2 regions of the Aeromicrobium tamlense genome follow, and region 2 is predicted to be linked to the other one. Evidence: riboswitches for the same ligand, from Rfam matches in the RefSeq annotation. Region 2 holds a riboswitch; the other holds the start of a gene.

Region 1 (3,397 bases), 1.9 Mb from region 2:
TTGGGCGTGATGAGGTCGACCCGCGGCAGCAGGCCCCGCAGTGCCTCCTCGGCGTCCGCGTCGAGCAGCCGATCACCGCTCGTCGCGACCATCACGGGGTCGAGCACGACCACCGGCGGTCGTGCGCGGTCGAGCCACGCGCTCACGGTCTCCATGACCTCGCGGCCGGCCAGCATCCCGATCTTCACCGCGTCGATCTCGACGTCGTCGCTCACCGCGTCCAGCTGCTCGGCGAGGAAGGCGACCGGCGGCACGTGCACCGACCGCACGCCGTGCGTGTTCTGCGCGACCAGCGCGGTGACCACGGCCATGCCGTAGCCGCCCTGGGCCGCGATGCTCTTGAGGTCGGCCTGGACGCCCGCGCCGCCCGTCGGGTCGGTGCCGGCGATGGAGAGCACCCGCGGCACCTGGACCGGGGCGCTCACGCCAGACCCCACGCGTCAGCGTGCTCGCGCGCAGCCGCGCGAGGGTCTGCCGCACCGCAGATCGACGAGGCGACGGCTGCTCCGGCCGCACCCGCGGCGCGCAGTGCCGGCAGGTCCGCGCTCGTGATGCCGCCGATCGCGACGGCGGGCAGGGAGGTGCTCCGCGCGAGCCGCTCGAATCCCTCGATACCGAGCGGCGGCGGCGCGTCCGGCTTGGTCGTCGTCGCCCGCAGCACCCCGATCCCCACGTAGCCGACCCGGCCGGGATCCAGTTCGGCGGCGGTCAGCTCCGCAGGCGTGGCGGCGCTCAGGCCGATCAGCGCCTCGGGGCCGACGAGCTCGCGAACCACCGCGGACGGCAGGTCCGCCTGCCCCAGGTGCACGCCCGTGACCCGGGCGCCGCGGGCCCGGGCGGCGAGGAACACGTCGACGCGGTCGTTGACGATCAGGGCGACGTGCTCCGGCAGGACCTCCGACACGGCGACGACGGTGGCGAGGAAGTCGGCGGCCGGCGCCTCCTTCTCGCGCACCTGCACCGCGGTCACTCCCCCGGCGGCCGCCTCGGCGACCACCTCCACGACCTCCCGTCCGCGCGACGCGGCGACCGCCGCGTCCGTGACGAGGTAGACCGACAGGTCGGCGCTCACGACAGCCGCGCCCGCGCGTCGAGGTCGGCTGCGTCGATCGAGGCCAGCGCGTCCAGGAAGGCCGGGCCGAAGGTGCCGGGGCCGGCGCTCTGCTTCGCGGCGAGCTCCGCGGCGACGGTGTAGACGGTGACCGCGGCAACGGTCGTGGCCAGACGGTCGTCGTCCACCGCGGCGAACGCCGCCATCAGCGCGCCGAGGGCACAGCCGCCACCGGTGATCCGCGTGAGCAGCGGGTCGCCGTTGGCGATCCGGACCAGGCGCTCGCCGTCGGTCACGACGTCGACCGGTCCGGAGACCGCGACGACGCCACCCGTGCGGACGGCCAGAGCGCGCGCCGACTCGACGGCCCCCTCGACGTCGTCCGTGGCGTCGACCCCGCGGCCACCGCCCCCGGATCCACTGACGGCGATGATCTCCGATGCGTTGCCGCGGACCACGGTCGGCCCGAGGTCGCGCAACTGCTCGGCGAGCGCGGTCCGCACGGGCAGCGACCCGACCGCGACCGGGTCGAGGACCCAGGGGGTGCCCGTGGCGTTCGCGGCCTCGGCGGCCTCGACCATCGCGGCTCGCTGCTCCGCCGTGGGCGTGCCGAGGTTCACCAGGAGCCCGTCGGCGACGGTGGCGAACGGACCGGCCTCGTCGGGGATGTCGACCATGGCCGGCGCCGCCCCGGCGGCGAGCAGGGCGTTGGCGGTGAAGTTCACCACCACGCTGTTGGTGATGCAGTGGACGAGCGGCCCCCGGGCGCGGACGCGGCCCAGGGCCTCGGAGGTGAAGGAGGACAGGTCTGCAGGCGTGCGCGACATCGCGACATTCCCTTCGCTAGGACGAACTAGATCAGGTTCGACGGGTGTGATCTCAGCCCCGGTGGGGCACCCCGTGTCTCGCCTGCAGGCTAGCCCGCGCGTCCGACGTGCTCGCGGGCGGCCGTGTGATCATGGCCCGGTGGGCATCCGAGGCACGATCGTGGCGCTGCTCGCCTGCGTCGTGCTGGCGGGGTGTGCGGGCTCGACCGAGGGGTCGGCGGTCACGCCTGCGTTCACGCTGCCCGTGGGCCCGACCACGTGGGACACGACCGCGCCGGCCTGGCTGCTCGACGGCACGCTGCACGTGGGCGACGTGACCGTGGAGCTCGGCGACGACGTGGACCAGTTCGTCCTGGGCGCGACGGGCGTCTACTGGAATCGCGGCGGGACCCTGCTGTTCACCAGCGCCGAGGGCGACATCCGCGAGGTCGCCGACGTCGGGTGGGACAACCTCGCCGTCTCGGCGGACCGCTCCGTGCTCGCCACGGTCGACCAGTCGCGCGGCCCGACCGACCGCTACGGCACCCACGTCATCCAGGTCGCCGCGTTCGACACCCGCACCGGCGAGCAGCTCTACCGCACGCCGGACGAGAAGCCTGACCGCGAGGCCGACCTCGCCGACCTGTACGGCGAGATCATGCCGCTGCTGCACGGCGTCAGCACCGAGCACGTCTTCTTCGACGGTGCCACGATCGACCTCGAGGACGGCTCGCGCGAGGCCGCGACCCTCGATGCCGACGGCCTCGAGGTCTACCCGCACCTGGCCGACACGCTGTTCCCCGCGGGCTACCGCGTCAGCATCAGCGGCGAGGGTCGTCACCGCGAGCTGTCGGACTCCTCGCTGTACGGACCGGGGCTCCTGTCACCCGATCGCAGCACGATCTTCGACACCTCGGCGTGGCCGACCCAGGCCGTCGTCTACGACGCCGCCAGCGGCGACCAGCGCGGGATCGACGCACCGTGGGAGCACTTCACGCTGGCCGGCTGGAGCGACGCGGACACGTTCTTCGGCGTGGCCGAGGAGATCGACGAGGCCCACGTCGACAACATCGTCCGTGCTCGGCAGGTCGTCACGTGCGAGCTGCGCTCCCTGCGGTGCGAGCCCGTGAGCCCCGTGGTCCCCACGCCCGAGGAGGGCGACCCGGCGACTCTGCTGGTCGAGGGCACCGCGGCGCTCTGAGCCTCAGCGCGAGGTGGAGCGCAGCCACCCCAGCACGGCACGCACCCGCCGGTGGTCGCTCTCGTCGGCGTACAGGCCGAGCTTCGCGAAGATGCGCTGCGTGTGCTTCTCGACCGCGCCCTCGGTGACGTGCAGGGCCTGCGCGATCGCCTGGTTGGAGCGGCCCTCGGCCATCAGCGCGAGGACCTCGCGCTCGCGCGGAGTCAGCGCCGCGACCGGGTCGGCCCGGCGTCCCATCCACTGCTGGACCACCTGCGGATCGAGCACGGTGCCACCGGCGACGACCTGGTCGAGGGCGCCGAGGAAGTCGTCGACGTCGCTCACGCGGTCCTTCAGCAG
Region 2 (3,397 bases):
GCGGACGCGGACGTGAACACGGGTTGTCACTGGGAGTTACAGCACTTAGGGTGAGCCACATCACAAGGCCCGTCCGTCTCAGGGGACGGGTCTGCCGGAGGAAGGCTCGCCCGTGATCCGCACGTCCCGAACATCCCAGCGCCTCGTCGCCGCAGGCTCGTCGGCGGCCGCCCTGGCCGCCGCGGCCGTGGTCGGAGTCGGGCTCGTCTCGCCCGCCTCGGCCGCCGACGTGGAGCTGGAGAAGTCCTTCGACTACACGTGCCAGGTGACGGCCGGCGGGCTGAACCTCGGCGAGCACGTGATCGGCGTCCTCGCGTCGACCACGGCGCCCGAGTCGGTCTCCCCGGGCGAGGTGATCGCGCCGCGCACGGTGAACATCACGCTCACGATGCCCGAGCTGCTGCGTCAGTCCACGGCCATGCTGCTGCAGGGCCGCGAGGCCGACGGCGAGTCCACCGACTCGGCCGTCACCCTGACGACGGGCGGCGAGACCACGAGCGTCCCGATCCCGAACCTCGGGTCGCCGCGCACGCCCATCCCGCAGACGGCGAACGAGCCGTGGACGATCCCGGCGTCGGGCACGGTCCCCGAGATCACGACCCCGGCCACGGCGACCGGCTCGGTCGTCCTGGGCATGCCGAGCACCTTCTCGATCGCCGCCACCATCTACAAGGCCGACGACTCGACCGTCCCGTCGACCCTGACCTGCGCGGGCCCCGGCGACCTGTCGCTCGGCACGATCGCGGTCACCGCGGGCAGCGAGCCGACCACCGGCCCGACCTCCGAGCCGACGACGGAGCCGACGAGCGAGCCGACGACGGAGCCGACGAGCGAGCCGACGACGGAGCCGACGAGCGAGCCGACGACGGAGCCGACGAGCGAGCCGACGACTACTCCCACCACGACCCCGACCGATCCGCCGGCGGACGACGTCGACCTGTCGAAGCGCTTCGACTACACGTGCCGCGTCACGGCCGGCGGACTCGACCTCGGCTCGCACGCGATCGGCGTCCTGGCCGAGACCACGATCCCGTCGCGGGTCCAGGTCGGCGACGTCATCTCCTCGCGCGGCGTCGACATCACCCTGACCCTGCCCGAGCTGCTGCGGCAGTCCACCGCGATGCTGCTCCAGGGCCGTGAGGCCGAGGGCGGCTCGACGGACTCGTCGATCACCCTGACCACGGGCGGCCAGACCCAGACCGTCGCGATCCAGGACCTGAAGTCGGCGCGCACGCCGATCCCGCAGGTCGCCGACGAGCCCTGGCTGATCCCCGCCACCGGCACGGTCCCCGAGATCACGGTCCCGGAGTACGCCGAGACCTCGGTCCGCCTGGGCATGCCCGAGGCGTTCACGATCCAGGCCACGATCCACAAGGCCGACGGTTCGACCGTCCCGTCGAACCTGACCTGCGCGGGCCCGGACGAGCTCGGCCTGGGCTCGATCCCGGTCGGCGACGCCGAGCCGGAGCCCACCACGGGTCCCACCAGCCAGCCGACGACCGCGCCGACCACGCAGCCGACGACCGAGCCCACGGGTGAGCCCACCACGGCTCCGACGACCGGCCCGGGCGACGACGAGGACCCCGACGCGGTGGAGCTGCTGAGCGACGACGTGCTGTCGCCCGGCGACACCATCACCTTCGCCTTCGGGTCGAACTGGATCGGCAAGGAGCTCGAGTTCGAGCTGCGCTCCGACCCGATCCCGATGGGCACGAAGGTGGTGCCCACCTCGGGCGAGGTGTCGGTGCGCATCCCGACCAACGCGCCCGCCGGCTCGCACGACGTCGTGGTGCTTAGCCGCGGCGAGGTGATCGCCTCGGTCCCGGTCGAGATCCTGCCCGCCGACGCCGCGGCCGACACGACCGACGACGACTGGGTCAGCGACGGCTACCTCGCCGCGACCGGCGGTCCGGCCGTGAGCGCCGCGCTGCTCGGCGGCGTCCTGGTGCTCGCCGGAGGAGCGGCCCTGGTGCTGCGCCGCCGCACGCGTCGCAGCTGACGCAGGAGTGAGCGGGGGCGGATCCTCGGGTCCGCCCCCGCTGCCGTGCCCGGCCCGTGCGGGCTAGGCTGGCAGCACCACGACAGGGGAGCGCCATGCAGAGGGCGCTGAGAGTGCGGAACAGCCGCAGACCCTTGAACCTGCTCCGGTTAGCACCGGCGAAGGGAGTCATCATGAATTCTGCCGTCACCTCCACGACTCGTCCCACCCGCTACCGCACGATCGACCTCGTCACGATCGCGATGCTCGGCGTCGCCTTCGGCGTCGTCTTCTGGGGCTGGGGGAAGTTCTACGACGTCATCGACCTCGGTGCCGCGGTCGGCTTCAAGCCCGCGGCCGCCCTCCTGGGCGGCATGTGGCTCATCGCCGGCGTCGTCGGCGGCCTCATCGTCCGCAAGCCCGGCGCCGCGTTCGCCACCGAGTTCATCGCCGCGCTCGTGTCGATGCTGGTCCTGGGCGGCACGTCCTGGGGGAGCACCGTCCTGATCTCGGGCGTCGTGCAGGGGCTCGGCGCCGAGCTGATCTTCGCGCTGTTCCTCTACCGCCGCTTCGACCTGCTGACCGCGGTCCTGGGCGGCGCCCTGTCGGGCGTGCTCGAGGCGTTCTACGAGTGGAAGTACTACTTCCCCGACTGGGACCTGCAGTGGCGCCTGCTGCACCTGGGCTTCCTCGCCACCTCCGGCGTCGTCATCGCCGGCTTCGGCGGCTGGCTGCTCGTGCGGTCGCTGGCGAAGGCGGGCGCCCTGGACTCCTTTCCCTCCGGGCGGCCGTAGCGCGTGACGATCGCGTTCCGCGACTTCACCTGGACGCCCCTCCACGGGCGGCGGCCCGCCCTCGACCGGCTCGACCTGAGGATCGAGCGGGGCGAGCGGGTGCTGCTCGTCGGCCCCAGCGGCAGCGGAAAGTCCACGGCGCTCCACGCCGTCGCCGGTGCGCTGGGATCGACGCTCGTGGGGGACGCGTCCGGGTCGGTCGAGGTCGACGGGCGGATCGGCATGGTCACGCAGAACCCGTCGGCCTCGATCGTCGCCGACCGCGTCGGGCGCGACGTCGCGTTCGGTCCCGAGAACCTCGGCCTGCCGCGCGACGAGATCTGGCGGCGGGTCGACGCGGCGCTCGACGCCGTGGGGCTGCCGTACGACCGCGACCGCTTCACCAGTGCGCTGTCCGGCGGTGAGCGGCACCGGCTCGCGCTTGCCGGCGCACTGGCCACCGAGCCCGACCTGCTGCTCCTCGACGAGCCGACCTCGATGCTCGACCCCGCGCTGGTCGAGGTCGTCCGCGACGCCGTCCTGGCGGTCGTCGGCGACCGCTCGCTCGTGGTGGTCGAGCACCGCTTCGAGCCGTGGCTCGACCACGTCGACCGCGTGGTCGTGCTGGACGCCGGTCGCCTGGTCT

Evidence for each region. Region 2 has a riboswitch for thiamine pyrophosphate ahead of BJ975_RS13705 (ECF transporter S component). Riboswitches for the same ligand answer to the same signal wherever they lie in the genome.
Region 1: another riboswitch for thiamine pyrophosphate. It lies ahead of thiM (hydroxyethylthiazole kinase); the one in region 2 lies ahead of BJ975_RS13705 (ECF transporter S component).

Annotation. Positions count from the first base shown of each region.
Region 1 is NZ_JACBZN010000001.1:891,605-895,001, reverse strand. It holds gene BJ975_RS04520 (bifunctional hydroxymethylpyrimidine kinase/phosphomethylpyrimidine kinase) at 1-425, opposite strand, end outside; gene thiE (thiamine phosphate synthase) at 422-1,072, opposite strand; gene thiM (hydroxyethylthiazole kinase) at 1,069-1,878, opposite strand; TPP riboswitch at 1,869-1,962, opposite strand; gene BJ975_RS04505 (hypothetical protein) at 2,018-3,058, shown strand; gene BJ975_RS04500 (response regulator) at 3,062-3,397, opposite strand, start outside.
Region 2 is NZ_JACBZN010000001.1:2,786,515-2,789,911, reverse strand. It holds gene BJ975_RS17310 (DUF6801 domain-containing protein) at 113-1,999, shown strand; TPP riboswitch at 2,074-2,183, shown strand; gene BJ975_RS13705 (ECF transporter S component) at 2,173-2,772, shown strand; gene BJ975_RS17170 (ABC transporter ATP-binding protein) at 2,776-3,397, shown strand, end outside.